DNA from 3 places in the Mesorhizobium sp. M2A.F.Ca.ET.042.01.1.1 genome. Region 1 is predicted to be linked to each of the others. Evidence: riboswitches for the same ligand, from Rfam matches in the RefSeq annotation. Region 1 holds a riboswitch; each other region holds the start of a gene.
What was found. Region 1 has a riboswitch for thiamine pyrophosphate ahead of EOA23_RS20085 (YkoF family thiamine/hydroxymethylpyrimidine-binding protein). Riboswitches for the same ligand answer to the same signal wherever they lie in the genome.
Positions count from the first base shown of each region.

Region 2: linked by a shared signal. The riboswitch ahead of thiB (thiamine ABC transporter substrate binding subunit) and the one ahead of EOA23_RS20085 (YkoF family thiamine/hydroxymethylpyrimidine-binding protein) in region 1 are both predicted to bind thiamine pyrophosphate.
Region 3: linked by a shared signal. The riboswitch ahead of thiC (phosphomethylpyrimidine synthase ThiC) and the one ahead of EOA23_RS20085 (YkoF family thiamine/hydroxymethylpyrimidine-binding protein) in region 1 are both predicted to bind thiamine pyrophosphate.

Region 1 is NZ_RZRX01000132.1:1,820-12,817, reverse strand. Features, by position in the region: gene EOA23_RS20100 (ABC transporter substrate-binding protein) at 1-308, opposite strand, end outside; gene EOA23_RS20095 (ABC transporter ATP-binding protein) at 310-1,077, opposite strand; gene EOA23_RS20090 (ABC transporter permease) at 1,074-1,844, opposite strand; gene EOA23_RS20085 (YkoF family thiamine/hydroxymethylpyrimidine-binding protein) at 2,095-2,703, opposite strand; TPP riboswitch at 2,694-2,806, opposite strand; gene EOA23_RS20080 (GSU2403 family nucleotidyltransferase fold protein) at 3,002-4,090, shown strand; gene EOA23_RS20075 (hypothetical protein) at 4,184-4,528, shown strand; gene EOA23_RS20070 (hypothetical protein) at 4,730-4,939, shown strand; gene EOA23_RS20065 (DUF2934 domain-containing protein) at 5,110-5,361, opposite strand; gene EOA23_RS20060 (hypothetical protein) at 5,470-5,679, opposite strand; gene EOA23_RS20055 (DUF1236 domain-containing protein) at 5,813-6,112, opposite strand; gene EOA23_RS20050 (DUF982 domain-containing protein) at 6,383-6,730, shown strand; gene EOA23_RS20045 (hypothetical protein) at 6,906-7,127, opposite strand; gene EOA23_RS20040 (DUF1236 domain-containing protein) at 7,346-7,645, opposite strand; gene EOA23_RS20035 (DUF1236 domain-containing protein) at 7,909-8,835, shown strand; gene EOA23_RS20030 (exopolysaccharide production repressor protein) at 9,105-9,470, shown strand; gene EOA23_RS20025 (hypothetical protein) at 9,844-10,251, opposite strand; gene EOA23_RS20020 (J domain-containing protein) at 10,888-10,998, shown strand, end outside.
Region 2 is NZ_RZRX01000213.1:808-9,690, reverse strand. Features, by position in the region: gene EOA23_RS25895 (ABC-F family ATP-binding cassette domain-containing protein) at 1-1,306, opposite strand, end outside; gene EOA23_RS25890 (thiamine diphosphokinase) at 1,317-1,961, opposite strand; TPP riboswitch at 2,092-2,197, shown strand; gene thiB (thiamine ABC transporter substrate binding subunit) at 2,241-3,251, shown strand; gene thiP (thiamine/thiamine pyrophosphate ABC transporter permease) at 3,475-5,091, shown strand; gene thiQ (thiamine ABC transporter ATP-binding protein) at 5,088-5,876, shown strand; gene EOA23_RS25865 (M48 family metalloprotease) at 6,028-7,494, shown strand; gene EOA23_RS25860 (caspase family protein) at 7,612-8,883, opposite strand, start outside.
Region 3 is NZ_RZRX01000045.1:19,749-30,746, forward strand. Features, by position in the region: gene EOA23_RS09575 (DUF3320 domain-containing protein) at 1-1,590, shown strand, start outside; gene EOA23_RS09580 (DNA repair exonuclease) at 1,604-2,728, shown strand; gene EOA23_RS09585 (ATP-binding protein) at 2,725-5,358, shown strand; gene EOA23_RS09590 (DUF5615 family PIN-like protein) at 5,380-5,757, opposite strand; gene EOA23_RS09595 (DUF433 domain-containing protein) at 5,762-6,412, opposite strand; partial or broken gene EOA23_RS36405 (SMC-Scp complex subunit ScpB) at 6,946-7,468, opposite strand; gene EOA23_RS37055 (hypothetical protein) at 8,367-8,828, shown strand; gene EOA23_RS09610 (hypothetical protein) at 9,491-9,718, shown strand; TPP riboswitch at 9,840-9,956, shown strand; gene thiC (phosphomethylpyrimidine synthase ThiC) at 10,060-10,998, shown strand, end outside.

The DNA of each region.
Region 1 (10,998 bases):
TTCAGGTCGGCGCCGGCGCCCTTCTGCGTGAACAGGCCGAGCGAACCCGAAATGCCGAAATCGGCGACGCGGTTGGCCACCAGCGTGCCCGAGCCGGTGTCGCCATAGGGCAGGATTTCGACGTCCAGCCCCGCGTCGCGGTAAAAGCCCTTGTCGCGGGCGACGAACAGGCCGATGTGGTTGGTGTTGACGGTCCAGTCGAGCGCGACGGTGATTTTTTGCGCGGCGGCCCGGGCCTGCGTGACGGCCCCGGCAAATGGCAGGCTGGCGGCCAGGAACAGCGCCTGCCGGCGGGTGAAGTCGGTCATTTCATTTCTCCATCGGATGGTCGGGAATTGGGGGCGGCTGTCCAAGCAGCGTGTCGAGGATGCCGGCCTCGATCGCGGCCGCCTCGCGGGCGAGCGCGGCGCTTTCGGTGCGCGGACGCGGCAGCGGCACCGACACCTCACGCACCACGCGCGCGGGCCGCGCCGAAAGCACATAGATGCGGTCGGACAGAAGCACCGCCTCGCGCACGTCATGGGTGATCAGCAACGCCGTCCAGCGGTGGCTTCGCCACATGCCTTCGAGCCAGCGCTGCATGGCCGCCCGGGTCAGCGCATCGAGCGCGCCGAACGGCTCGTCGAGCAAAAGCATGTCGCGCTGCTGCACCACGGTGCGCAGCAGCGCCGCGCGCTGGCGCATGCCGCCCGACAGCTCGGCCGGCCAGGCGCGCTCGAAGCCGGCAAGGCCGAATTCGGCGAACAAGGGCGCCACGCGCTCGCGCGCGGCCCGGCGCTTCATGCCCTGCACTTCGAGCCCCAGCGTGGCGTTGTCGATGACGCGCCGCCACGGCATCAGCGCGTCGCGTTGCGGCATGAAGGCGAAGCGGGCGCCATGGAGCGGCGCGCCGTCGAAGCGCATCTCGCCCTCGCCCCGGATCGCGCCTGTGAGGAGCTGGAACAGCGTCGACTTGCCGGCGCCGGAGGGGCCGAGGATCGACACGAACTCGCCCGCGCCGACATCGAGCGAAACGCCGGCCAGAACCTCGAGCGCGCCGAAGCTTTTTCGCACGTCGCGAAGCTCGAGCCGCGTCATGGCCGGTGCCCGGAGGGTTCGGCCTTGCGGACGCGCCCGGCCCTCTCCCAGGGCATGGCGAAACGCTGGACGAGCACGGCCAGACCAAACAGCGCCAGCGTCAGCACCGAGCTAACGGCAACGGCGGCAAGCACGAGGTCGGGCCGAAAGTTGTTCTTGGCGCTGAGCATGTAGATGCCCAGCCCCTTCGCGGCGCCCGCATATTCGGCGAAGATCGCGCCGACCACCGCATAGGTGATGGAGATGCGCAATCCGGCGAAGAAATAGGGCAGCGCCGACGGCAGCCGCGCCAGCCAGAATATGCGCCAGCGCCTTGCCCCCATGGCGGCAAGCATCTGGCTGATTTCGGCGCTTGTCGCGGCATAGCCTTCGACCAGCGCCACCATCATCGGGAAGAAGGTGACCAGCGCGACCAGTAGGATCTTCGGCAAGAGGCCGAAGCCGAACCACAAGACCACCAGCGGCGCGATCGCCACCAGCGGCAAGGTCTGGCTGGCGATCAGCAGCGGAAACAGCGCGCGGCGCAGGGGGGCCAAGAAATCGACCAGCGCCGAAAGCGTGAAGGCGGCGACGAGCGAGCAGGCGAAGCCGGCAAGCGTGGCGCGGATGGTGGGAAGCGTGTTTTCGGCAAGCGCCGCGCGGTTATCCCAGGCCTGCGCCAGCACGCGCGAGGGCGCCGGAAGCACGGTGGGCGCGATGCCGCCGAGACGGGCATAGAGCTCCCAGGCGAGGAGGAGCAGGGCGAATGCGAGGGCGGCGGGAGCGATTTTGGCGAAGGCGGACGTGAGGGCTGATCTCCCCCCTTGCGGGGGAGATGGCCGGCAGGCCAGAGGGGGTCGTCTCACGTAGAGCGCCAACCTCATCTTGCTTCGCAGAGGACGTAGGCGCTCTACGCGCTGGGACCCCTTCTGCCCTGCCGGGCATCTCCCCCTCGAGGGGGGAGATTCGCCGGCACCGATGCTTTCGCCAATAGCCACGACACTCTCCTCGACGAACGACGCTCGAGCCGCGAGGAGCTCAAACCGCCGTCGGGCTGTTGGCCGAAATCGTGATGTCGAGGGTCACGTGCCCCGCGCCGGGTCCGAAGCGGCAGAAGGCTTCGTTGAGCGTGGCGAACACCGCGCCGGCATCGCCGCGCAGCCTGGTGCAGAAGTTCTTTGAACGGTCGAACACGCCGGACTGTTTCAGGAAGTCGATGCAGCCATAGATCTCGTCCATGTGATCGCCCGTGCCCATCACATAGAGCGAGAATTGCGCCGCCACCGGCTGGTCGGTCGAGGGCGTCGACCGCACGGCGCCGAGCGCCGCGCGTTTGCGCTCGTCGAGCGGGACCGCCGGGCCGCCGATCTCGTCGGAACGGCAGATCGGATCGTCCGGCTCGCCGGGGCAGCCGCGCGAGAGGGCGGCCGACAGCACGCAATGCTTGCCGCTTTTGGCCGCCGCCACGAAGAGGTCGCGCATCGCCGGGAACAGCACTTCGGGCGGCCCGACCAGCAGCGTCGAGATGTCGTCGGTCTCGATGCTGAGCCTGTCGCGGTAAGGATCGAGCGCGCCCAACGCGCCGAGGATGACGCCGACGAAATCGTCGGCCAGGGGATAAAGGGAAATCTGTGCGCCGGAAAACATGGCCCGCCTCGCTCCGCTGGTATTATCCAGATCAGCTTTAGGGTCCGGAGGCTTGCCGCCACCATCTCAGCCCCGACCGTACGGAGCACCCCTGTGGATGAGCGCGTTAAAGCACTGTTTGCCGGGTTGGGAAAGCGGTTTTTTGCGACGCCAGTTGGGCCACGAGTCTCATCTCCCCCTAGGGGAGATGCCGGTGGTTATAAGATTTTCACGAATTTCTTATAACGAACTTGCAATCGACTGGTGGCGCAGTTATAAGAAAATTGCAGGAATCTTATAACGCACAATAGCAGCGCCCATGAAGACCATCGACCTCGCCTACCGCACCCTCTACGCCGAGTTGGTGCAGCGCAGCCTCGATGCTTCCTTCGAGACGGATTTCTCGACGGCGGGCAATTTCGTGCGCGTGCCGGTGAAGGGCCGCGACTACTGGTATTTCGAGGAAACCCGCCCCGAGAAAAAGAGGCGTTACGTCGGTCCGGCCGAGGATCCCGAGATCGCCAGTCGGGTTGCGGCCTTCAGGGAGATCAAGGGCGATCTCAGGAGCCGCCGCAAGCTGGTCTCCACGCTTGTCCGCGATGCCGGCCTGACCGCACCCGAGACCTTCACCGGCGATGTCGTCGAGGCGCTGGAGAAGGCGGGGCTCTTCCGGCTGCGCGCGGTGCTGGTGGGCACCGTCGCTTTCCAGACCTATGCCGGGCATCTCGGGGTGCGATTGCCGGGTGCCGCGCTGCAGACAGGCGATGCCGATTTCGCACAGTTCCATTCCGTTTCGGCCGAAGTGGAAGACAGCATGCCGCCGGTCATCGACGTGCTGAGGGCCGTCGACCCGACGTTTCGCGAAATCCCGCACCGGACTGATGCCGGCCGCACCACGCAGTACGAGAACGCCTCGCGCTACCGGATCGAGTTCCTCACCCCCAACCGCGGCAGCGACGAGCATGCCGATCGCGCCAGCTTGATGCCTTCGCTCGGCGGCGCCTCGGCGCAGCCGCTGCGCTTCCTCGATTTCCTGATCCGCGATCCGGTGAGGACGGTGCTGCTGCACCGCTCCGGCGTGCCGGTGCTTGTCCCCTCGCCCGAACGCTTCGCCGTCCACAAGCTGATCGTGGCGACGCGCCGCGAGCGAGGCGCGGCGGCGAAGCGGGAGAAGGACCTCCATCAAGTGGGCCTGCTGGTCGAGGCGCTGGATACGACGCGCCGACAGGATGACCTTGCACTGGCTTTCGCGGAAGCATGGGAGCGCGGCGATGCCTGGCGGGATGCGTTGCGGAAAGGCTTGAGCCTGCTGAAGCCGGACAGGCATGAGATGATCCAGTCGATCTTGGGGCGAGCGCATGGCGAAGTCGGCGTGCAGCTCGAAGGCTTTCCGACGCGGATCGCCTGATCTACCTCAAGACGGCACATCGTTCAAATTGTACGAACCTCGCTTGACCGGATTTAGTACATAAAGTACGATATCTCCTTTGAGGGAATCTGCTTGAACACCGCGAACCATGCCGCTTTTGCCGATCTCTCCCGCCCTTTGCTGTCGCCACTGCCGCTCGCCGAGCGCGAGCGCCTCGCCGGCGCCTGGCGCATGGCGAGCCAAGACATCGCCGACGACATCCGCTTCATCCGGCAATATCTGAAGGTGATCGCCGAGAAGGACGAGCGGCTGTCGACCGGCGCGCTTGTGCACGGCCGCGCCTATGCGGAGGCCTGCGCCGCCTGGCTGCCGGAGACGATGGCGCGGTATCTGCGAAACCTCAGGCTGATCAGCGAGTGCGAAAGCGCGATGATCGCCGCGGGGGTAAGGTTCGCCCGGTCGAGCGATGCCTGGTGAGGGCTTCCCTCTTCCCGTGCGGGGACCGAAGACGCCCGCGCCGCGGACCCTTCAACCGGCCGGCTGCAACCCTCGGCTCGCCGCCCCGTCAAATGCATCGTTTCACACAATCGCCAATTGGTGGACGCGGGTGAGTGGCCGGGCGTTAATTCCTGCCGGGCGAAGGAGGGAATAGACGCATACCAGGGAGGAACACGTTTGATGCAACCGCAAATCGACATCGGCGCACTGCCCGAGGACCAGCCCTACGAAGTCACTTCATTTGCCAGAAAGCACGGACTGACGGTTCCGGTCGCGGATGCGGTGCTTTTCGCCAAGGGCCCGTCGCCGTCGCGGGCCGCCTGCGATACCGCGGCGCTTGCCCTTCTCTGCGCGGTCGCGCAATACGCCGGAAAGCAAGGGAGGCGCTAGCGATCGGCGGCGCCTTCCCTCTGCTTGATCTTCCTACCAGTTGAGCCAGCGCGTCTTCAACGGAAGTTTGGGCATCTCCATGGCGAACCGCCGGGCGCGGACTACCCACGTCCGGTCGCGGTCGGAGATCGTTGTCGGGATGAGCCGGCGGCGGCGCGGCCGCCGGAGATTCAGGCCTTGGCTTTCGGCTTGGCCGTCTTTGCCTTGGCGGGGGCCTTGGCGGGCTTTTCCGCCTTGGCGGCTTTTGGCTTCTCGACCTTGGCGGCAGCCGCCTTCCTCGGCGCTTTCTTCGGCTTGCCTGCCGCGTCGATCTCGGCGGTCGCCTGGTTCCAGTGCTCTTCGTGAGCACCTTCGGGCCGGCCGGCCTGCTCCCAAATCTCGTGCGCGCGTTGGCGAATGCGTTCGTGCCTGTCGTCCGTCACTGTCGCCTCCTAAGGTTGGGACGGGTTCCCCGGCGCGAACACTAGCGGAATTTTGACGCGGCGTCTTCGGTATCACGCATATGCGACCGACTTAGGCGGCAAATTCGCTCAGTGGCCGTCGGTGACGACCGCGATGCCGAGATGCGCTGCCTTCTTTGTGATCAATCCGGCTAAATCCGCGTCAGAGCGGTCGGTCCCCGTACGCTTCCGCAGCAGGGAAATTGCCTCTTGCATGGACAGCAGGCCAGTCCTGTGCTCGGCCAGCAGCTTGTCGACCTGCCGGGCGATATCAGGTGATTCGACGTGTGGATGATGCATGGCAACGACTCCTTCCGCGCTTCGTTGCCTCCCAAACCGCTGACTATTCTAGGCCATGTGCCTCGATGCGAGAAGAGCCCGATCCTTCACCGAAGCGTCGGGCAAGGATCGGGCTCTTCAGGGGTGTCAGATGTTACTGGATCACCTGAACAACGCGGCGCGTGCCGGGATCGATCAACACCGTGTGGTCGTTGACCACGGCATAGCGATACTGCACGTCCGGCACCTCCTGCAGCTCGACGGTATCAGGCACGGTCGAGCCGACGCCGAGCTCGAGGCCGAGCACGTTGACCGAGGCGATCGGATGCTTGTGGACATATTCCTTGACCACGGTCTGCTGCTCGGGGGTGACGATCACCTCGTCCGCGGCCGCGACGCCGATGCCGGCCATCAGAGCCAGGCCGGCGACAGCTGGAATGAGGGTGGTTTTCATCGTTTCTCTCCTGTTGGATTCACGACGACCTTCGGATCGCGTATCGGTTCACGACGATCCTTCGGATCGCGTATTGGCGAGCTCCGCCCTGCCTCCGCAGGAAGCGGAAACATCGGCAGGTCGAATAATTGAGCTCCCGGGGCAAACGTCCCCGGCGAGGTGTTGTTCCGTCAGCGACGACTAATTGATGTGGCGGAACCTTCGCATCGGCTCCGCATTGGAAGGCATTGAAACTCCCCAAGACTTTGAAATCCAAAGGGCGCCGCCGTCATGCAAGAAGGTTACATCAGAAGCGACATCCAACTTCGCTCCCCCGTGGCGATCGCCGTTGGCGCCGGCTTCAAGCGCGAGATCGCCTCGCTCACCGGGATGCAGAATTTTCTCAAGGAATGGCCGCTCGCTTCGCGGGGCGAAAGCCACGCAAGGGCGCTGCGCGCCTGCGAGGCGGCACGGGCCGGCGAGATCGATCTCGACAAGGCGCGCCAGGCGTTCCTGATCTTCGCGAGGAAGGCGGGGATCGAGTGGACCGGGGCAGATCCGGTCGCGGTGCTGCGCGAGGCCAAGATCAGGCGCAACCGGGCACGTGAGAGCCGGGCGCTGCAGCGGCCGGCGCACTGACAGAGAGCCGGTGCGCATTGGGGCCGCTGCGCGTTGGGCCTGCCTGCAGGCTTCAGGAACTGGCCGGCGAGATCTCCGGCAACGGAGCCGCCTGGGCGTCCGTTTGCCCCGCAGACCGCCGCCGGGACTGACGACCGACTGGGATCGATGGGGCTTTTTCGGCTGGTGGCCGCTGTCAGGTCGGCGTCGGCTCGCCCAGCGCCTCGGTGACGAAAGACGCGGCGATCAGGTCGTCCGCTTCGATGCGTAGGGAGCCCTCGCCACCTCCCATGATGGCCGCGACCTTCTGGAAGGTCTTCATCTCATGCTCGGTGATCCGGGCGTCCCGCATCCTGGCTTTGAGATCGGCGACGCGCATCCCGAGCGACCGGGATGTTGCGACTTCTCGTTTCGACATGTTGGTCAAACTCCTCCTTGACCCGCCCGCAACTGTTCGCCGCCGCCCGAATCTGCACCCTGCCAATGATTTGTGTTGTCTATGAGACAGCGTGGCCCAGAGCCGCTAACTCAACCGCGGCGGGAAGGTTCCGTTAGCACATGGTAACAAAATAATAATCGATCGATGGCCCGCCGCCGTGACTGGCGACGGGCCATCTCGTTCCCGCGTGCTGTCGATTAATCCAGCACCTTGACGATCTTGCGCGTGCCGGGGTCGACGATGACCGTCCGGTTATCGACGACAACGTAACGGTATTTGACGTTCGGCACCTCGTGCAGCTCGACCGTGTCGGGAACCGTGCTGCCGATGTTCAACTCGACGCCCGGAACCTTCACCGAAGCCAGCGGCTGCTTGTGCACATATTCCTTGATGACGGTTTCCTGCTCCGGCGCGATGACGACATCCTGCGCGGCAGCGGCGCCAATGCCGGCAAGAAGCAGCAAGCCGGCGGCGGCGGAGGTGATGTGCATTTTCATTGTTCGTCTCTCCTATGTGGATTGGATCAAATCGCCTTGATGCTGCGCCTGCGATTTTCCACAGCGGGTCGGCAGTGTCGTAACGCCAATCGCCCAGCGTTGTTCCCTGTGAAATCCCGCCAGAAGAGGGGCTGGCGCGTGCGAAAATTACTGCCGCCGTGTGCGGCAAGACCCTCCCTTTTGCCCGTTGCCGCAATTTCGGAACAATGCGTTTCGAGCCGGGTTACCCATGCGAAGGGACCGACTTTCCGAGGAGAAATCCAATGAAACATCTGCTGATCACAAGCATGATCGCGCTCAGTGTGAGTTGTGGCGCCGCGATGGCGCAGACCGAATCCGCGCAGCCAAGCGGCGACAACAACAATTGCGCGGCCGGCACGGCCGATTGCCAGAAGGGCGGCAAGGCAGGCGGGCAGGCCCAGGGCGAGACGAAATCGAAGACCGAGATGAACGCCCAGGGCAAGGCCGGCGCCAACACCCAGGAGCAGGCGCAGGGCAAGGCCAAGATGAAGACCGATGAGCAGGCCCAGGGCCAGGCCGGCACCAAGACCGACCAGAACGCCGAGGACAACACCCAGCTTAAGAAGAAGCAGCAGGCTCAGGGCAAGGCCGGCACCACCGAGCAGAACGCTCAGGGTAATACCAAGATGCAGACTGAGCAGAACGCTCAGACCAACACCGGCACCAAGACTGACCAGAATGCCCAGGACAACACGCAGCTCAAGAAGAAGCAGCAGGCCCAGGGCAAGGCCGGCACCACCGAGCAGAACGCTCAGGGCGGCAACACCAAGATGCAGACCGAGCAGAACGCTCAGACCGGTACCGGCACCAAGACCGATCAGAATGCCCAGACCAATACGGGCACAAAGACCGAGATGAACGCCCAGGGCAACACCAACGTCCAGACCGACCAGAACAAGACGGCCTCGATCAACAATGTGACCGTCGAGCAGAGGACGCAGATTACGCAGGTCATTCATGAAACCCATGTCGAGCCGGTTCGCGATGTCAGCTTCGACATTTCAGTTGGCGTCGAGGTGCCGCGGCACAAGGTGCGCCTGCACCGCCTGCCGGCTCGCATCGTCAAGATCGTGCCAGCCTATGAATCCTATGAGTATTTCGTGTTGGCCGATGGACGCATCGTCATCGTCGACCCCGACACTTACAAGATCGTCGTGATCCTGAGCTGACAAGGACATCATGAAAACAAAAAAGGCCCGCCTCGTCGGGCCTTTTTTTGTCCGGCCGTCCCTGCCCTTACAGGTATCGCCGCGCCGTCGCCGACGCGTTCCATGAGGCGTTGCTTGAATGCCGGGGCGCATGGAACGATCCGGCGCAATTGGCGGTTGCTACAAGGAAGTCCTGCTCCCTTGGTCCCTGTCGGAGCGGACAATGGTGCGACAAGGCCGCCGGGCAGATTGTTCAAGCTTGCGGTCCACCCGGAAAAGGTGCAAGGGTCATGACGGGTAGAGACATGGGCGAGATCGTCGACGACTGGACATGGTCGCGGCGCTCGGTTGGGCAAATGTATTTTCCGCAGTTTCTTGTGGGAATGGCGGCGACGCTGCTGGTGATCCTCGGCTGGACATTCGCGTCCACTGGATCGGTCTGGACGGCATTGGGCTGGGCGGTCCTTGCCGCGGTAATTCTGCAGGCCGGCTACTTCGCCGCGGTGCTGTGGCTGGTGCATGGCGAGGCCCGCGTGACCGACGAGGCCAAATCGAGCGACGGCGCCGTCTCGCCCGCCAAATTGCCTGGCCCGTTCGAGCGGGACGGCATCATCCACGCTCTCATCTCGCTGCTGTTTCCGAAGCTTCTGCCCTAAAGCGCGTCGCGATCTTTCAGATTCGCTCCATGCGCTTTAGGTTTTTGATTTTGCGCATGTCTTTATCCCGAAACCGATTCCACTTTCGGGAGACATGCTTTAGCCGGCCGCAGCCTGCTCGCGAATGGCCGGCCAGTCGCTTTCCCGGAAGCGGCGGCAATCCGTTTCGCCCGACACACTGCACGCCTCTGCTCGAGCGCAGCGAGCCGGGCCGGCCCCGCGTTATGCTTCCGAGGCGCGATCAGTTTGGCATTGTCGCCAGCGCCCGTCCGCAACAGAGGTTACTCGGCGCGATGCAAAACGGCCGTCTTGCCGTGCTCTTCGGTTGGAGGCTCCAGCCCGTCCAGGCCGAAGCCCCCTGCTCGATCGCAAGCTAGCGTGCCGCGGCTGGTGAGGCGGAGCGCACCGCCTCCGACGACGAGAAGACGACGAAGCCAAAGACCAGCACCGCAGCGGCGACGATCAGTGAGCCTATCGCCACGACCGGTTCGATCTCCGGATGGCCTGCCGCCAACATCCAGTAGAGTGCCGGCAGCATGATCACGATGCCGGCCGTATAGAGGCCGTAATGGATCATGGCGATGCGGCGCTCGGCCTTGGCCGGGTTGAGCGCATAATAGCCCCCGAAGATGGCGCTGGTGACCCAGCCAAGAAGGTTGATGTGGGCATGCGCCGGGAAGGCGCCGTGATCGCCCGAAATCGCCATCTGCAGCCCGGCGGCGATGCCCAGGATGAGAAAGACGATGGCCGTCTTGAAGAAGAGTTCCGATACGCGTGGCATTTCTGTAGTCCCTCCCAATGCCTCTGTGGACCCGACTCTATGAATTCTATATCCAGCCAGCCATATTAGCCATGGCGCACCTAAAGCATGTCTCCCGAAAGTGGGACCCTGTTGGGGATAAAGACTAGCGTAAAGCCCAAGAATAAAGCGCATGGAGCGAATCCGAAGGATCGCGACGCGCTTTAGGGCGGTGAAACCTTCGGACGAAAGCCGCGAGGCGGCTTCGCGAAAAAAATGGCTCGCCTCTTTCGAGGCGAGCCAAAAAGGGAGCCGGGCTTGAGGTCGGCCCCCATCCAGGTTGCCACCTGAATTTCAGACATGGCTAACGTAGCAGAGTGCGGGATTTATTCCACCGCGATCGCCGATCAGTCCCGCAAGCTTCGAATCCGCACAGCAGAGCAGGCCATTCGCCGATCGGGCGCCCGCGAACCAGTGCGCCGACCAGGACATCCCTTCCCCGCCGGCAGGCGCGCGAAAGCATGCGCTTCAGCGTCCCGAATCCGGCTCGAGTTCGCGCAGTTGCGGCGGGCATTTGCGCCCGTTCGGAACCGGCCCCGTGGCGCCTTGCAAGCGCGCGGCATTTGGGCAATGCTCGGATTCGGGGAGTGGTTTCCGTAATTTCGGAAGCACGATTACATGTTCACTGACTACTACGAAGTTCTGGAAATAAGCCCGAACGCCAATTCTGAGACAATCGAGCGGATTTTCCGCTATTTTGCTATGCGCTACCATCCCGATAATCGGGAA
Region 2 (8,883 bases), on a different contig from region 1:
CGAGGTCGTTGGTCGGCTCGTCGAGCACCAGAAGATTCGCCGGGCGCGCCAGCACGCGGGCCAGAAGAAGGCGCGCGCGCTCGCCGCCGGAAAGCTCGCGCACCGGCGTGCGCGCCTGCTCCGGCTTGAACAGGAAATCCTTCATGTAGGAGACGACGTGGCGCTGCTCGCCATTGACCAGCAGGTTCTCGCCGCGCCCATCGGTAAGGTAATGCGCCAGGGTCTCGGCCGGGTCGACGGCCTCGCGCTTCTGGTCGAGTGTGGCGATCTCCAGGTTGACGCCGAGCCGCACGCTGCCGGCATCCGGCGCGAGCTCGCCGGTCAGCATCTTCAAAAGCGTCGTCTTGCCGGCTCCGTTGGGGCCGACCAGGCCGACGCGGTCGCCGCGCTGGATTCGGGTCGAGAAACCCTTGACCACGGTAAGGTCGCCAAAGCTCTTGTCGATGCCCTTGGCCTCGATCACCAGCTTGCCGGATTCGGCGGCGTCGCTCGCCACCATGGTGGCGGTGCCTTCGGCGCCGCGATGGCTGCGGAAACGCTGGCGCATCGTCTGCAATTCGCCGAGGCGGCGCATGTTGCGCTTGCGCCTGGCGGTCACGCCATAGCGCAGCCAATGCTCCTCGCGCACGATCTGGCGGCCGAGCTTGTGCTGCTCCCGCTCTTCCTCCTCGAGCACCTGGTCGCGCCATTCCTCGAAATGGGCAAAGCCCTTGTCCAGCCGCCGCGTCTGGCCGCGATCGAGCCAGACGGTAGCGCGGGTGACGCGCTCGAGAAAGCGGCGGTCGTGCGAGATCAGGATCACCGCCGAAGAGGTGCGGGCAAGCTCCTCTTCCAGCCATTCGATCACGGAAAGGTCGAGATGGTTGGTGGGCTCGTCGAGCAGAAGGATGTCGGGCTCCGGCGCCATGACGCGCGCAAGCGCGGCGCGCCGCGCCTCGCCGCCGGAGAGGTCGCCCGGCTTCTCCTCTCCGGTGAGGCCGAGATGCTCCATCAGATAGGTGGCGCGATGCGGATCGTCGGCCGGGCCGAGGCCGGCTTCGACATAGGCGCGCACGGTAGCGAAGCCGTCCATATCCGGCATCTGCGGCAGATAACGAACGGTCGCCGAGGGTTGGCGGAACACTTCGCCGTCCTGCGGCTCGATCATGCCGGCGGCGATCTTGAGCAGGGTCGACTTACCCGAGCCGTTGCGACCGACCAGCGCAATCTTCTCGCCGGCGGATGCGCTGAGCGCCGCGCCGTCGAGCAGCGGGGTGCCGCCGAAGGTCAGTCTAATGCCGTCGAGGTTGAGAAGTGGCGGCGCCATGTCTGGAATGTCAGCTTTCGGGAAGAGGATAGGGGTGGGCCAGAAGCAGCGCCCGGCCGCGCTCCAATGCGATGCCAAGCTGCCCTTTGACCTCGTTTGATATAGTGAGCGAGGAGCCGAACGTCACCTCGACGCGGTCGAGCGGCCATTTGGCGCCGGTAACCGTCAGGCCGAACAGGTCGGAGAAGCCGAGCACCGAAAACAGGGTGCTGTCCGCATAGTCGAAACTGGCTTTGCCAGGCAGGATGGGAACGCCTTCCTGCGCGCCGCTCGTCAGCAACACGGTCGTGCCCGCTTCTGCCAGCCGCACGGCGAGCGCCAGATGCAGGGAGGCATGGTCGGCGCGTTTGCCGCCGAAGGCGCCAGCAAGCACGAGGCTGGTGGCGCCGCGCTGGAGCGCTTCCGCTATGGCGAGCTCGCCATCGGTCATGTCCTTCTCGGCCGGGAAGATTTTTCGTGGGACGGAGGCCAGATCTTCGGGCAGGTTGGCCGGCACCGAGTCGAAATCGCCGACCCAGAGTTCCGGCATGAGACCAAGCGTGCGCGCATGGCCAATGCCGGCATCGGCGGCGATGACGCGCGAACCAGCGATCTGGCGTTCGAGCCGGGGCGTGCGGATAAGCTCGCCGCCCAGCAGGATGGTGAATGTGCCCATGGCCGTCGCCCTTACCAGCCCTCCAAGTGAAACGGAAGCCGGATGCGTCGCGCTTCGGTTCCTGCCCCGGAACATTAGCTGCTCGGCAAACTTCCGCTTGCGCGCCGCTTCGGCCGGGCCTATCTGTCGAGGCGCTCTAACGGGGTGCCGGACATTATCCGGCTGAGAGGCAAGCAAGCCAACCCGCTGAACCTGATCCGGTTTGTACCGGCGGAGGGATTAGACGTTTCGGACCATCCGGCGCCTCAATTCCTTGTCACTCGAACGAAGGAGGCGCCGATGCGCGCGATACTGTCCAAGCTTATTCTCGCAACCGGTCTTTTATCGCTTCTGGCTGGCGTTGTGCCCGCCGCCGCGAAGGACAAGCTCACCGTCTACACCTATGAAAGCTTCACCGCCGATTGGGGGCCTGGCCCGGCGGTGAAGAAGGAATTCGAAGCCGAGTGCGGCTGCGACCTCGAATTCGTCTCGGTGGCCGACGGCGTCGCCCTGCTCAACCGCGTCAAACTGGAAGGCGCCGGCACCAAGGCCGACATCGTGCTCGGCCTCGACACCAACCTGACCGCGGACGCCAAGGCGAGCGGCCTGTTCGCGCCGCATGGCGACGTCTCGGGCATCAACGTGCCGGGCGGCTGGAGCGACGACACTTTCGTGCCGTTCGACTACGGCTACTTCGCCGTCGTCTATGACACGCAGAAGCTAAAAGTCCCGCCGAAGAGCCTCAAGGACCTGGTGGAAGGCAGCGGCACCGACAAGATCGTCATCCAGGATCCGCGCACCTCGACGCCCGGCCTCGGGCTGCTCTTGTGGGTGAAGTCCGTCTATGGCGACAAGGCGCCGGAGGCCTGGGCCAAGCTCAAGCCGAAAGTGCTGACCGTGACGCCGGGCTGGAGCGAGGCTTATGGCCTGTTCACCAAGGGTGAGGCGCCGATGGTGCTCTCCTACACCACCTCGCCGGCCTACCATATGGTGGCCGAGAACACCGAACGTTACCAGGCGGCGTCCTTCGAGGAAGGCGAGTACCTGCAAATCGAGGTCGCCGGCATCACCACGACGGGTGCCAAGAACCCGCTGGCGCAAAAATTCATCGCCTTCATGACCGGACCGAAATTCCAGGACGTCATCCCGGAAACCAACTGGATGTTCCCGGCCGGCAAGACCGACAAGCCGCTCAACCCGGCCTTCGACAAACTGGTCAAGCCGACCAAGACCCTGCTGTTCAGCCCGGCGGAGGTCGCGGCCAACCGCAAGGCCTGGGTGGATGAGTGGCTGGCGGTGATGAGCAAGTAGGCTGCGATGCTTGCGCCAAGGCCCCCCTCTCTGTCCTGCCGGACATCTCCCCCTCAAGGGGGGAGATCGGCTGTCACGCCGGCTTTCGCCAATCTCCGACGTTGCAGGATCGAGCGGGGCGTCGACACTGCCAATCTCCCCCCTAGAGGGGGAGATGTCCGGCAGGACAGGGGGGGGCGCGAAGGCACGCGGCGTTGCCTAGCTGAAGCCTGCATGGTGCCGGGTGCACCCCGCGCGTGACTCCCGCGTCTCCGCCGGCGTCATCGCTCTGGCGGCCATCGCCGCGCTCATCGGCGGCGCCTTCGCTGGCCTCATCCTCGAAGGCGCGCACGACTTCTCCGGCGCTGCCGCCGCCTTCGACGGCTACCTCCTGCGCGTCGCCCGCTTCACGCTGTGGCAGGCGGCCCTCTCGACGCTGCTCTCGGTCGCGCCGGCGCTCCTGGTGGCGCGCGCGCTTTCAAGGCATCCGCACTTCCCAGGTCGCCGCCTGATTCTGCAGCTGTTCACCGTCCCGCTGGCGTTGCCCGCGATCGTCGCCGCGCTAGGCATATTGGCGCTCTACGGCCGCGCCGGGTACTTTGCCGGCGTCTTCGCCGGGCTCGGCGGCGGAGAGTGGCCCGGCATCTATGGCCTTTCCGGCATCCTGGTCGCGCATGTCTTCTTCACCCTGCCTCTGGCGACGCGCTTGTTCCTCGAGGCGCTGGGCACCATTCCCGCCGACCAGTGGCGGCTGGCGAGCCAGCTCGGCATGAGCGCCCGGCCGGCCTTCCGGCTGCTCGAATGGCCAGTGCTGCGCGCGGCCATGCCGGGCGTCGCCGGGCTGGTCTTCATGCTCTGCATCACGTCCTTCACCATCGTGCTGACGCTGGGCGGCGGTCCAGCGGCGACAACGCTCGAGGTCGCCATCTACCAGGCTCTGCGCTTCGATTTCGATCCGGCCCGCGCGGTGGTGCTGACGCTGCTGCAGATCGCGCTCACCTTCGTCGTGGTCGCAGCGCTCACGCGGCTTGGCGCCAACACGGTCGGCGACGCCAATCTGCCGGTGGCGCCGCGCCGCTATCTTTCGGCGGGCCGGATGGAGAGCGCTCTAAATGCCGGCCTCATCGCGCTCGCCCTGCTGTTCGTCGCCGGACCGATGGCGGCGACGGTGGTTTCGGGCCTTCAGGCCGATCTCGGCCGATTGGCGGGCGAGGAAGCGGTGCGCCGCGCGACGCTCACCAGCGCCGGCCTTGCCTTGATCGCGGCGCTGCTCAGCGTGTCGCTGTCGCTGTCATTGATCGCGGCACGGCGCGCATTGGCTTTGCGTCGCCGTGCCGGCAGCGCCATGTCGCTGCTCGAGCATGCCGCCGACACCGGCGCCGGCTTCGTGCTCGTCGTGCCGCCGATCGTGCTTGGTGCCGGCTGGTTCCTGGCGCTGCGCAACATCACCGATGTCTTTGCCGTCGCGCCGGTGATGGTCGTCGCCGTCAACGCGGTGATGGCGATGCCCTTCGCCATCCGTGCCATTCGCCCAGCCTATGACGCGGCGAGCGAACGCCATGAGCGGGTTTGCCTGGCGCTCGGCATATCCGGCTGGACCCGGCTCAGCCTGATCGACTGGCCGTCGCTCAGGCGGCCCTTGGCCACCGGCTTCGCCTTTGCCATGGCGCTGTCGCTCGGCGATCTCGGCGTGATCGCGCTGTTCGGCAGCGATTCCGTGCAGACCTTGCCCTATCTTCTGCTCGCGCGCATGGGCAGCTACCGGACCGCCGACGCGGCGGGGCTCGCCTTGCTGCTCGGCCTGGTTTGCCTGATGCTGGTCGTCGTCGCCGATTGGCTGGGTCGGGAAGCAAGGGCATGACATCGACGGACAACAGCATCGCGGCAGGGAAGGCGCTGACCGTCACACTCGAAGACGTGTCGTTCAGCTATGGCGAATCGTCCTTCCGCTTCAATGCCGAGTTCGCGGCGGGCAGGATCACCGCCATCATGGGGCCGAGCGGCTCCGGCAAATCGACGCTGCTCAATCTGATAGCCGGCTTCGAAATACCCGATAGCGGCAAGGTGCTGATCGGCGGCATCAAGATCGGCGCCACGCCGCCCTCGGCGCGACCGGTGTCGATGGTGTTCCAGGAAAACAATCTGTTCGCGCATCTTACGGTCGAGGCCAATGTCGGGCTCGGCCGCTCGCCGTCGCTGAAGCTCGGCGATGGCGATCGCGCCGCCGTCGCCGAGGCGCTGGCGCGGGTTGGCCTGGCCGGCAAGGAAAAGCGGCTGCCGCGCGAGCTCTCAGGCGGCGAGCGGCAGCGCGTCGCGCTGGCGCGGGTGCTGCTGCGTGACCGGCCCGTATTGCTGCTCGACGAACCTTTCGCGTCGCTCGGCCCGGCGCTGCGCGAGGACATGCTCGACCTTCTCGCCGGCATCCATGCCGAGCGCAAGATGACGGTGCTGTTCGTCACCCATCAGCCGGAAGATGCGCGCCGCATCGGCCAGGACGTGGCATTTCTCGATGAGGGCAGGATCGCGGCCACCGGGCCGGCTGACGATTTCTTCGATCGGTCTGGACCGGATGCGTTCCGGCGCTATATCGGCGATCGAGGCGGCAGCGTTGCCGGATCACAACACATTGCCCGGAAGCGGACATAATTTGCGGCCAAACCAGTAACGGGTGATCCGGCGTTTGCTTGCCTTGTCCGGGGGAGTGTGGCTAGGTCCAGTCATGCGGTCCGGCGGGCCGTGATTTGCCGAAAGATTGCGAAAGGAAGCCGATCTGTCGACCGGCGCTGAGAAAGTGTGGATGAGGCCGCTTGCACGATTTTTCGCGCTGGCAAGCGTTGCCGTGCTGGCGAGTTGTCAGATGTTCACGCCGCCGGACGTGCAGGAGAGCGGCTTCCAGCCCTCTGACAAGCCGATCACCGTCGACAATGTCGTCGCCAACGCCAAACTCGCCGAAATGGCGAAAGCGCAGCATCCGCGCATTCTCGCCACCTATGGCGGCGAATATTCCGATCCGAAGCTGGAACGCATGGTGGCCAAGGTCGTCGGCAATCTGACCGTGGTGTCGGCCAACCCGACCCAGACCTATCGCATCACCATCCTCAACTCGCCCAACGTCAACGCCTTCGCGCTGCCGGGCGGCTATCTCTATGTGACGCGCGGCCTTTTAGCGCTGGCCAATGATTCTTCCGAGCTTGCCGCCGTCATCGCCCATGAGATGGGCCACGTCACGGCGAATCACGGGCTGCAGCGGCAGCAGCTCGAGGCCGAGGAAGGGTTGGCGACCAAGGTCGTTTCCGATGTGCTCGGCGACAGCCCGACCGCCAAGGCGGCGCTGATCCGCGGCAAGCTGAGGCTCGCGCAGTTCTCGCGCAACCAGGAACTGCAGGCCGACGCCATCGGCATCAAGTCGATCGGCGAGGCGGGCTACGATCCTTACGCGGCTGGCCGCTTCCTGCAGTCGATGTCGGCCTATACCGATTTCCGCTCGGTTAGCGGCGCCACCGACGCCAGCCTCGACTTCCTGGCGACGCACCCCAACACGCCGCAACGCATCGAGCTGGCGCAGCGCCTTGCGCGCAATTTCGGCCCGCCCGGCGTCGGCACGCGCGACCGCGACGCATTTCTGGCCGGCATAGACGGCCTGCTTTACGGCGACACGCCGGAAGAGGGCTATGTGCGCGGCCAGACCTTCATGCACCCCAATCTCGGGGTCTCCTTCACCGTTCCGGACGGTTTCGTCATCGACAATTCGGCGGCCGCCGTCACCGCGACCGGGCCGGGCGACATCGCCATCCGCTTCGACGGCGTGGCGATCGACAAGTCGGTGTCGCTCACCGATTACATCCGCAGTGGCTGGGTGGCGGGGCTCGAAGACGCCAGCGTGCGCCAGGAGACGATCAACGGCAATGAGGCGGCGATGGCGCATGCGAACGCTCAGGGCTGGCAGTTCGACATCGCGGTGATCCGCGCCGGCGGGCAGGTCTACAGGCTGCTGACGGCGGCGACCTCGGCCAGCCCGTCGCTGGATCCAGTCGCGCGCTCGGTCAGCGGCTCTTTCCGCGTGCTCACCCCGGCCGAGAAGGCGGCGCTGAAGCCGCTGCACATCCGTGTCGTCACCGTTCAGGCCGGCCAGACCATGGGCTCGCTCGCCGCGCAGATGGTCGGCGTCGACCGCAAGCTCGACCTTTTCCGGGTGCTCAACGCCATGTCGCCGGGCGCCAGCGTATCGGCCGGCGACAAGGTCAAGATCGTCACCGACAAGTAGGCCAGAGCGGCCAGAAAACCGCTATCGCCCGGGGTCGCTTTCAGGTCGGTCCATTACCGCTTGCGCCTGGTTTATTGGTGGTCGGCGATGGTGGCACCGCCACCACCGCCGATGCCATCAACCATTGTTGCTGTCGCCGCTGCCGCGTCCGGGCGGCGAGTGATCGTTGTCGCCGCCATTGCCGCGCCAAGGCACTGGGTCAATTGGCACCAGAGGCGCCTTTGGCGTGGTAATCTCTGGCGGCGGGGCTTTTGGCGCGGGGGTGCGGATCACCTTTATCTTCGTGACCACCTTCGTCACCACCTTGGGCTTGCACACCGCGACCGACATCTCGCTTCGCTTGGGCGAGAGACCGAGAATGGCCATCGAATAAGCCTCTTGTCGGTTAATGCCGGCTTTCAGGAAAGCCAAGGCCCGGGCCTCGTCCGCCGGCACGCCATTGCGGCCGTCCTTGAAGATCACTGCAAGATCCTTCATGGCATCGACATGCCCCATGGCCGCCGCCTGGAGCAAAAGGTCCAGTCCCTTGCCGGCATCTCGCTGAACGCCGACACCATCGAACAAGGCGCGCCCCAGGGTAGTCATGGCATAGGGGTCTCCCTTGTCCGAAGCCTGCGCATAGAGGCTGTTGGCTTTGGTCAGATCCGGAGCCGCCCCCATTCCGGACGCGGCGATGTAGCCGAGTTGGTAAACGGCGCGAACGTGCCCCTTGTCCGCGGCCTCCTGGATCGCCTGCCTGGCTTCCTCGATCCTGCCCGACGCCAGCAGCGCCCGCCCAAGCTCATAACGGAAGCGCGCAATGTCGGGATAGGATTTCACCGCCGCCTCGCAGGCCTCGACAGCGCTGCCGCCGATCTCGTTCGGCAAGCGGCCCGAGACGACGCCCTGCAGGTCGAGCGGCTCGCCGGCGGCCTGGTCACAGGGGTCGACGTTCGGCGACAGTTTCACCGTGGCTTGTTTCGCGGCGTTGCCGACGCGGATCTCGAAGCCGACCTGGACTGGAGCGGCCGAGCCGATCTGCGGCTCGTAACGCAATTTGTCGATCTCGGCGGCCATCAGGCTCGATTGCGGCGAAAGCGCGCGATCGGGCAGGGACAGCGTCCCCGTCGCCGGGTAGCTCGCAAGCTTGAGGCTGACCCCGGCGCCCTTGGCAGGGAAATCCAGCGTCAGCGGAACCGGGCCGACGCCGACCGGGACACTGATGCCGCGATTGTCGATCGCTTCGGCGGCAGCGGCGACCTGGATCCCGCGCTCCGCCATCTCCTGATCCTGCTGTGCGTCGGGTGACGATGGCGCTGGCTGCTCCGGGCCGCGCATCAGCACCACATCGTCGAGCAGCGACGAATTCTCCCAGGGAACCTGCTTGCCGTTGGTCGCCTTGACCACGTC
Region 3 (10,998 bases), on a different contig from region 1:
GCCCAAGCGGTAACCGACGAGGCGGTCAGCAGGATGCGGCGTTGGCTGGCCCTACCGGAAAAGGACCGACCCACGCTCGGAGTCATCACTTTCAACGCGCAACAGCAGTCGCTCATCCTCGACCTTTTCGACAAGGCACGCCAGACAGAGCCGGAGCTTGAATGGTTCTTTGCCGACGAGCGTATTGAGCCCGCCATCGTCAAGAATCTGGAAAATGTCCAAGGGGACGAGCGTGACATAATCCTGTTTTCGATCACCTTTTCGCAAGATAATGCCGGCAAGCGCAGCATGGATTTCGGCGCGCTGAATCGGGACGGCGGCGAACGCCGGCTGAATGTCGCGGTGACGCGTGCGCGGCAGGAACTGATCGTATTTTCAGGTTTTGCCGCCGACCAGATCGACCCCAACCGAACCAAAGCGATCGGCGTACAGCATCTCAAAGCCTTTCTCGATTTTGCCGAACGCGGCGCTGTGGCATTGCCAGCGCAGGAACGCGGATCGGTCGGAGCCCTGGAATCCCCTTTCGAGGAGGCCGTCGCTGCCGAGCTTGAGAAGCGCGGATGGACCATCGTTCCTCAAGTCGGCATTTCGGGCTTTCGAGTGGATATAGGGATCCGGCATCCCGATCTCGCCGGCGCCTATCTGGCTGGGGTCGAATGCGACGGCGCGACCTATCACAGTTCTGCCACGGCGCGAGATCGAGACAAGGTCCGCGAGCAGGTCCTGCGCGGCCTCGGGTGGAACATTGTCCGGGTATGGTCAACCGATTGGTGGTTTGATCTCGAAGGTTGCACCGAGAGGCTTCATGCCAGCCTGGCCGCGCTGCTCGAGGAAAGCCGTCGCAAACAGGCTGAACAACAGGAAAGTGAAGCCGCGATCCATTGGGACATGGGACATAAGGTCGACCCCATGGACCCATTGCCAGCCGAAGACCTAGCATCGGCCGGCGAACCGGAACATCCGTCGATAAAATCAGAGCCAGAACTTGTCGCCGCTCCCCTCGCGACGGGAGAGCGCCCATCGGCATCTGCAGGAATTTTGCCTGCGGCCGCGCATTCGACGCATGATACCGTACCGACGGGCGGCCGTTATCGCCTGACTGATCTAACCGGATTTTCCACCAGCCCGGATCAGTTTTATGACTTCGTCTACCGAGGCACGCTGCGGTCCATGGTCGACGCGGTGATCGAGCAGGAAGGACCTCTGCGAGATGACGTCCTTGCGCAGCGCATCGCACGGGCGCATGGCTGGCTCAGAACGGGCAACAAGATTCGGGAGCGGATCGACCTGCATCTGCGCGAGTTCGATAGAACTGAAGAATCCAGCGGCAGCTTCCTATGGAAGAGAGGGACGGTGGTCGACCTGCTTGATTATCGCATGCCGTTCGATGCCGATGCCCGCCGGTCCATTGCCGACATTCCAATCGCCGAGCTGGCCGCTGTCGTCGTTGCGAACGAGGACATTCTGGAACAGTCCGACCCCGCTCTCGACCTTGCACGTCTGCTCGGTGTCGAGCGACTTGCGGCGATTTCACGCTCCCGGCTGGATGAAGCCATCGATCGCGCCCAGCGCAACCTGGCATCGACATAGTCTCGGAGACTCCATGTTTCGATTCATCCACAGCTCCGATCTTCATATCGGCAAGCGGTTCGGCAACATGCCAGAGGATCTGCGCGGGCGGCTCCGTGAAGCGCGCCATGGCGCGATCAGCCGGCTGGCAGAGCAGGCACGCGTCCATGGTGCATCCACCATACTTCTGGCCGGCGATACGTTCGATACCGAAACGCCCACTCCAGCGATGTTGCGGCAGGCCATGGCCGAGATGAGCCAGAGCGCGCCTCTGCGCTGGATATTGCTGCCTGGCAACCATGATTCCCTGTTGGCTGATCAATTGTGGAGTGCAGCGGACAGCGTTGTGCCGGACAATGTCCTGCTGGCGACGCGGCCCGAAACCCTGACCATTGGCGCGGACGTGGCGCTGCTGCCTGCACCTTGCACCACCCGCAGACCCGGTCGCGACCTTACCGAGTGGATGAACAGCGCCGCGACGCCGCAAGGCGCCATCCGGCTCGGCCTTGCTCATGGCGCTATTCAGAACTTTTCCGAAGATTCAGCAGCGTCCGATGTCATTGCACCAGATCGCGCGACTAAGGCCGGCCTCGATTATCTGGCACTTGGCGACTGGCACGGACCCGTCACCATCAATGAGCGCAGCCGTTATAGCGGTGCGCCCGAACCTGACCGTTTCAAGCATGATACACCCGGTCAGGCCCTTGTCGTTTCCATTGCCGGGCCTGGCGCCGTGCCCGAGATCGTGGCCGTTGAAACAGCTAGCTTTTCCTGGAAAACCGCTCCCCTGCATCTGCTGTCTGGCGACGACAGCGCCGCGGCATTTGAAGCGTTGCTTCCACCGGCTCATCTGCGGCGTCAGACTTTGCTGCGAATTGCCGCGTCTGGCCGGGTGCGGTTAAGTGGGCGAACGATCCTTCAAGCGGCGATCGCGGTAGCCGCGCCCGACTTCGCCTATCTGGAACTGGACGGGGACGGGCTCGCGACCGACTGCGAAAGTGGCGATTTGGATCGGATCGACCGCTCTGGTGCCCTTCGCGAGGCAGCGCAGGCACTGTTGGATGAAAGCAGCGACGAAACCCGGTCGGCTGTCGAACGCGACATATCGCGAGAAGCACTGGTTCGGTTGTTCAGCTATTGCGAGGCGATGGGATCATGAAACTTACGGCCCTTCGGCTCCACAACGTCAAACGGTTCGCCGGGCAAGGCGTCGCCATCGAAAACATCGGCGACGGCGTCAACGTGCTTTGCGCGGTCAATGAGTTCGGCAAATCAACCTTCTTCGAAGCGCTGCACGCACTCTTTTTCCAGCCTCACACGGGCACACCCGAAGGCGTGCGACTGTTGCGGCCTTACAGTGGGGGCAATCCGGTGGTGGAGGCCGACATCACCACTTCAGAAGGACGCTATCGACTTGCCAAGCAGTTTTATGGCGGCAGGCTGGCCAGCGTTATTGACCTCGACGGCGGGCGACTGTTGGCTCAAGCCGATGAGGCCGAAGCCTTTATCGGCAAACTAATCCATGGCGGAAGCGCAGGACCGGCAGGATTGCTCTGGGTTCGCCAAGGGGTCACCGGCATCGAAAGGCGCAGCAAAAGCGAGGAGGACGGCGAAAAACGCGTGCGCGAAAGCCTACTGTCCTCGGTTCAGGGGGAAGTTGAAGCCCTGACCGGCGGGCGACGCATGGCCGAAATCGCCGCGGCATGTGAAGAAGAACTCTATAGCCTGGTTACGTCAACGCTGCGTCCCAAGAGCGGCGGTCTCTATGCGGCAGCGCTCGACGAGCGTGACAAGCTGGTGAAAGACGAGCAGCGTCTCAGCGCCGAAGTCACCGGTCTGCGCGATTCGCTCGACAAGCGGCGCATGGCGTTGGCGCGTCTGTCTGAGCTTGAAAACCCCGAAGAAGGCGCCACTCGGCGGGAAGCCATCTCGGCCGCGGAAGCCGCAGTCGAGGCCGCCAAATCGCACAGCGAAGCCTTGAAAGCCGCCGAGGCGGAAGCTGCCCTTGCCGCAATTCACCACGACGCGGCGCAGCAGGCCCTCGATAGTTTTCGGACCGCGCTCAAACGAGCCACGGATTTGCGCCAGCAGTCGACGATTGCGCAGCTTCGCCGCAGTGAGGTTCTCGATCGGCGCGCTTCTGCCATTGCCGAAAACGAACAAGCGATGGGCGAAGTTCAAGCAGCCGAACTGGAAGAGCGCGAAGCACGCGAATTGCTCGCGCGGCTGGATGCGACTCTTTTGGCGCGTGACGCTGCCGAACAACTGGCCGGCTCGGACAACCGGTTGAAACAAGCCGAAGTCGCCAGAACCCAGATCGAAGATGGAGAGGCAGCACTGGCGATGCTGGCGGTGCCGGAACAAGCTGTCGAGCAACTCCAGGCGCTCGAAATCGAGATCGCCAGCCTTCGTGCAGCTCACCTGGCAACCCTGCCGACGCTATGCATGGAATACCGGGACGGCGCCGCCGATTTGGTGACCATCGATGCCAAGCCCTTGCCCCATGCAGAAGACCAAAGCTTTGCTGGCACCGTACGCCTGGATATTGCCGGCATCGGAGCCTTGACCCTGCGATCGAATCGGCCGCAGCAGGCCGACCGGACCATCGAAGACGCCGAAGCGAAGCACCGCAGCCTGCTTGCGTCCCTCGGTGTCGATAGCCTCAGGACGGCACGCCAGCGCCTAGTGGAAGCGCGCGACAAAGCTACCGAACTGGGCTTGGCGCGTCAGCGACTTGCCGATCTCGCGCCCAAGGGGATACAGCAATTACACGAGGAGCTTGCTCGTCTGAGTGCCCTCGGGGCCGGGGACCTCGAACTCAAAGTCGATCCAGAACAGATCCGGCAACATCATGCCGCAGCCGAGCAGCGTGTGGCGACAACACGCAACAGCGTGCGCGAGGCCTTGCCTTTGCGCAGCCATGCCGACGAGGCTGTCATGGCTGCGGAGACGGCTTATGTCACCATCCAGGCGGAACTGACCAGCCTCGAGGTCATATTGGGACCCGATGCAGCGCGCGAGGAAAAGGGGCGCTTGCTGCTCACCGAGGCCACCGCACGACAAAAGCTGCGCGAAGCGGCCGAAATGCGCGCTGCTCCCCTGCGCGACGGCGCTCGCGATCTCACCAGCGCTGAAGCCGTTCTGCGCCGCGCCCGTTCGGTTCAGGATGCCGCCACACAGGAAGCAAGTCAGTTGCGTGTAACCCTGGCCGATCTCAATGGCCATATTCGCACTCGGTCCGACGACGCGGTGGAAGAAGCTTTGCGCGAGGCCACAGAAAAATTGGAAATCGCTGGAGAGCGAGCGAGACGCTTCGAATTCGAAAAAGCCGTCCTCGACCGGCTGCGCACGACGCTGGTCGCTGCGCGCTCGACGGCACGCGATCTTTATCTGAAGCCGGTCATGTCCGAGCTGCGACCGCTGCTTGGATTGCTATTCGATGACATCTCCATAGTGTTCGACGAGAACACACTGTTGCCACAGACCGTTCGCCGCAATGGTCAGGATGAGGATGTCGATAGGTTGAGTGGCGGCATGCGAGAACAGCTTTCGGTTCTGACACGTCTGGCCTTCGCCCGTTTGCTTGCCCGCGACGGCCGACCCACACCGGTTATCCTGGATGACGCTTTGGTTTATTCCGATGACGACCGCATCGAGCGCATGTTCGACGCTTTGCATCGTCAATCACACGATCAGCAGATTCTCGTTTTCTCCTGCCGCCAACGCGCGTTTGCAAAACTCGGCGGTAACATTTTGCAGATGAGCGACTGGCAACCGGGTCGGTCATAAGCGGAGATCGCGCAGCCTCAGCTAGGGCGACGGCAGATCGTATCGTGTTACGATTGCAATGCCGTTTTCGATCTCGATTTCGATAACTTCATTAATCAGGAATTCCTCTGGGCCAAGATCCTCGAGGAGAGCATCGAAGAGCTCTCTCTGTTTTTCAGGCCCGACCTGAGGGACGACGATAATCAGGCCGGCGTGAACCGGTTCTTTGGCATAGAGCTTCCTGAAGTCCTTAGCATTGTTGGTGACGAAGGTGAAATCCTCATCGATAATGAGCGGCATGAGGTCCCAGTCGGTTTCGCCGCTTAGCCCAAGCCAGTTGACGTGGTTTGCTTCATGTCCGCGTTCTTGGGCTACCGCAACCAGAGACGTGTGCAGGCACTCATCGATCAGAAACCTCACGAGGTCACACGCGTCTCGACCTGGCCGACGGACCTGGGTCGCCCTTCAAAACCACGCGCTTCGACGACTTTATTTTCACGCCCTGCTCGACCAGCTTCTTAGGCCGCCCACGAACCGGGTGCGCGGCGACCCACATTCTGGCGAGCTCAATCACGCGCGGCGTTAGCTTCGGATATCCCTCCAGAACCTCCGCTTCATCTGCGCCCTGCGCTAGCATCGTCGTGATCATACGAACAGGGATGCGGGTTCCTTTGAAGACAGGCTCTCCGCCCATCACCCCTTTAACGCGGCCGATGGCGGCCTCCGCTTCATCAAGATCCACGATGCGCGCTTTGAGCTGTTTACGTGCCTCGGCGACGTCGACGATCAGCAGGTCGTCGGCCCTTACGGTCTTGGCCCTTGGGGCAGCTTTGATTTCCTCGAACAGGCGGTAGCGACGATCAGCGGGCAATGTCGCACCCACGCCATACCAAAGCTTGAGCCGCAGCAAATCCTCGCCGGTCAATGCCCGTCGGACGACCCCACCGATGCGCCGAGCAGTGCTTGGCACAGTATCGACAATGCGTTTGTCGATCGCATTGTGCACGGCCTTGATTCCTATCCCGCTGACGGCGGCTGCCTCTGCGGGGGTGTAGATGCGAGCAAGTGTGCCCATTATTCTTCTCCTTATAAAGAATAATATAGGCCGTTTGACCCCCTCCGTAAAGGCACGCGTCTTTGGAATCACGGCGGTTAGCAAAGGCGGTGGTGAGCCGAGAGGCCTCACAAACCCTTGGGGCTCGAGATGGCAGACTCGGCGCAGTATAATTGCGCTAACTATCGAATTTGCAGTTGGCGACAAACGACACACGAGTTCGTCGCGGACTTTTAACTCTGCGAAGGCGCGTCTTCGAGCGCTTTGAAACCCTACACCCATCTGCAGGCCATCTGTATCAAGCTTTGGACCAAAACCGTTTCCATCGCTCACGAGCGTTCTCTCTGGGGGTCTCAAGTGGGGCTTGCCCATGGCCACGAATTTTTGGGCGACAGCGGTGCAGAGGCCGCATACCGCTGCCTGCTTGACGTCGCTGACCGTGTCCATGTCCGAAATTTGCCTACAAATTTCGGACGCCCTTGGGCGCGCTAGATTCGCTATGGAAAGCTGGAAGCACTCGCAAGCCCGGTGGCCACAGCGTCTGCAGCGCCAAGCTATTCCTCCGTATCCAAACCCGCATCCTCATGGCCACTAGCCAACTCTGGCATAATTTCACCAGCAAGCAGCTCATCTCTGCTCAGCAGCCCGGCATCCTCGAGCGCCTCGCAGTCCGGGAGATCGCGAAGCGTGTCGAGGCCGAACTCGAGCAGGACGCTTTTGTCGTCACATAGGTGTAGGGAGCGCCGGGCGTCGGACTGCGCGGGTTCGACGCGATCAGGCCGGTGCCGCAGATGGCCGATCAGGTCGCGACTGATTACTTCCCGAAAACCGACGACAATTCGGCGCGGGTAATCGGCTGGAAGTGCCGATGCACATCAGCATCAGCACGTCCGACCACGTCAGGTCCACGGCACGCCCGCTGCTTCCGCAGGCGCGGATGGCATCGGCATAGGCCGGCCGTGTCAGGTGCTTCCAGCCGCCGGCGACAGCGACGAGGTCATAGGGCCGTCCGCGCAGCTCTCGGATGTCGTCGATGAGAAGGTCACGGGCGAGCTCGCGGGAGAGACTGCACCGCAAGCGCGTCCCGCGCGCGCGAACTGCTCGATCAACTGATCTCAGACGACGACGAATCTCGTCCAGATTCCAAAAGCGGTGGCCGCAGCGGCGCTTTGCGGGCTCGCGTTACCACAGATCGCAGAACTGTGATCTCGCCTTGTGCCCGAGACCGCAATCTGGGCTCGCGACGAAGCATATCGCTTGCGATCATCAAAGGACGCGTCGACGCCGTCGGTTGCCTTTTCCACCGCCGCCTCACACATCGTGTTGGGGCTGAAGAGCTACCTGCAAATCCTCGCAACGGGCGCGGCCGCATCCTTGATTTTACAAATTGACACGTCTTGGTTTTTAGAAAATGCCACGTGCGATGATGGCGCCAAAAAAAAATGTCACGCGAGATGATCATGCCTGAGGTAAATGGTCCGCCAAAGTTGGGAAAGGTATACCGGTTGAATGGTGGATAGGTACGCCGGATAAAAAGGGCTTCGGGTTCCGGAAGACGAACTAATCGACGGATAGGCGCTGCTCGTGAGGGAAACTGCATGCGCATTACGGTTATGACCATCCAGGGATGTCGGATATGATCTTGAATAGTGACATTGCAGGCCAAAGAGCGGCCGAGAAGCTAGCAGAGGGCCTGAAATCGCAGGGCAAGCAGCAATACGAAGAAAGGTCGAGGGAACGCGAACGAGATGTGTCTCGTTAGGTCGCACGTTGCACCAGGGGTGCGTCGGAAGGCACTCCGCCGTGTCCTGAAGAGGTAGCCTGCACTTGAGAATAGCCACGGTGGTACCTTATTTTCGGCTGTGAAGCACACGAGACCCGCGACGTGAGACCCAGTTGCTCAATACCCAGTTGCTGGGTGAGCGTGCATGACTGCCAACGGAAGGTCTTGCACGCACCCTCGCGATCTTGAGCAATGGTCGCCATGACTTTCTTCTTGCAGGCTTTTGAGTGGCCCAGCCTGCAATCACCAGACCCCACCGACTCTAAAGAGCGTGGCAGACGGGATAGTCGAGGTTGCCCGGCACAATTACGCTCAAGGCTTGCGCCGCCCAGAGGACACGCTGAAAAGGCAGCATGGGCGCGCAAGCACGCCATTCACGAGAGGTTCGACATGAAGACTATGCAAGAAAAAGACATTCCGGCATTCGTGCAAGCAGTTGTGGAGGCCGGCTGCAACATTTGCGCGATTGGCAACTTGGGATATGTCTTTGGCGATGCTGATTTGACGCCGGCGCAACGGAGGTCCGTCGAGCCACAGCTGCGCAGGATTGCTGAGATCTACGGCGAACGCGATCATCTCATGGACGAGATAGCTGTATATCTGCGGTCGATCGGACGCCATGTCGAGGTTGAGCCGAAGACAGGTGTTTCCTGATGGCCGCGATCGATCGCGTTCCGTAGTCGCCATTTCTATTGGGTAACGAGCAGCCGTCTTCCAACCTCTGAAACAAAAAAGAGGTGACCCCCAAAGGCCGCTCTCGAGACCGCAAGTCTGAGCCGCTAACGCATTGCGATAACCAGGCTGTCCGAACTGGGCGTCGATGCCTTCCTCGACCAGGTCGCGGTAGGCGGCGATCTCATCTACCGCATGCATAGCCAAGCCAGAGAAGTTTTCGGCAGCGGAATTCTCGGTCGCTTCCCCTTTTATGACTAGAGGGTGCGGCCGATCCGGCCGCGACGATCTCGCAGGGATTGCCATATACGGCAACACGAACACCGGCGGATCAATACTCGGATAATGGCGGCCGGCTATGTAGCGATCGATCGCGCACCAACATATCAATGCAATAGCTTAGTTGCTTTCAAAGGCGGGTCTCTACGAACTGCAAGCAAGCTAAACGATTGCGTCAACTCTTCCTCGCAGAGCGAAAACTCCGCGCCCACGCGATTTCTCTGCTGGAACAGCGGCACATCCTCAGCGCCAGGACACGGCCGCCGCCGTCGGGTTTTACGAAGCCGGTGATTGCATAAGTTGCCCGCAAGATATCATTGGTATCGGGAACGCCGCCGATGCCGCATCCTGAATAGAGCGGCCGCTTGCACCTGCCAGCCCGACGACCAGATCATATCTGCAACTCCATCTACCTGGACGTGGTGCAAATCACCTCGCTGAAGCCGCAAATCGTCGCCTTCGACCAGGATAACCACATCCGTGACCGCCTGAGCTACTCGGTCGATCTCGACGCACATGGCCGATACAGTTTTTCCATCCTTCACGAAGCGAATGAGACTTTGGCCATTCCAGCCCTGGTCTACGGGGCGTGACTTGTCCCCGATGCATGCGCGAGCTCTCCGCTCGGCCGGCCGCCGGACGTCGCCACCGGCCGAAGGCGCCCGAAGGCGCCCGAAGGCGCTTGACAAAGCAGCACCGGCCCATTCAACTTGAGGCATTCACCAGGGGAGTCCCGGTAAGGGGCTGAGATACTGCTGGCTTTCGCGGCGCAGTGACCCGTTGAACCTGATCCAGTTCATACTGGCGTAGGGACGGTGCAAGCGCTTTGCGGGAGTTTACGCCCGAGGTCCTGCTGCAGCAGGTCTACAGAAGCGTCTTTTCATCCTTCCGGCACAGAACTGGGTCTCCAATGCATGAGCAAAGGAGCCTCACGATGAATGCCCTCACCCCCGCCGTGTCGACGGGACCACTGCCCGCCTCGCGGAAAATCCACAAGCCCGGCGTCCTCTACCCGCAGATCAGGGTGCCGATGCGCGAGATTTCCGTCCATCCGACGGCCGGCGAACCGCCCGTCACCGTCTACGATCCGTCCGGCCCCTACACCGATCCATCAGTCCAAACCAGCATCGAAAAAGGCCTTGCCCGGCTTCGCCACGAATGGGTCACGGCGCGTTGCGATGTCGAAGCCTATGACGGCCGCCACGTCCGGCCGGAAGACAATGGATTCGCCACCGGCGAGCGCCTGACACCGGAATTTCCGATACGCAATCGGCCGCTCAAGGCCAAGCAGGGCAAGGCGGTGACCCAACTTGCCTATGCGCGCGCCGGCATCATCACGCCAGAAATGGAGTTCGTAGCCATCCGCGAGAATCTCGGCCGCGAGGTGATGCGCGGCAAGCTGCAACGCGACGGCGAAGCCTTCGGCGCGGCGATCCCAGATTTCGTCACACCCGAATTCGTGCGCGACGAGGTGGCGCGCGGACGCGCAATCATTCCCGCCAACATCAATCATCCCGAGAGCGAACCGATGATCATCGGGCGAAATTTCCTGGTGAAGATCAACGCCAACATCGGTAACTCGGCTGTCACATCGTCGATGGCCGAAGAGGTCGAAAAGATGGTGTGGGCGATCCGCTGGGGCGCCGATACGGTGATGGACCTGTCGACCGGCCGCAACATCCACAACATCCGCGACTGGATCGTGCGCAATGCACCGGTGCCGATCGGCACGGTGCCGCTCTATCAGGCGCTCGAAAAGGTCGGCGGCATCGCCGAGGACCTCAACTGGGAGGTCTATCGCGACACGCTGATCGAGCAGGCCGAGCAAGGCGTCGACTATTTCACCATCCACGCCGGCGTGCGGCTGCACTAC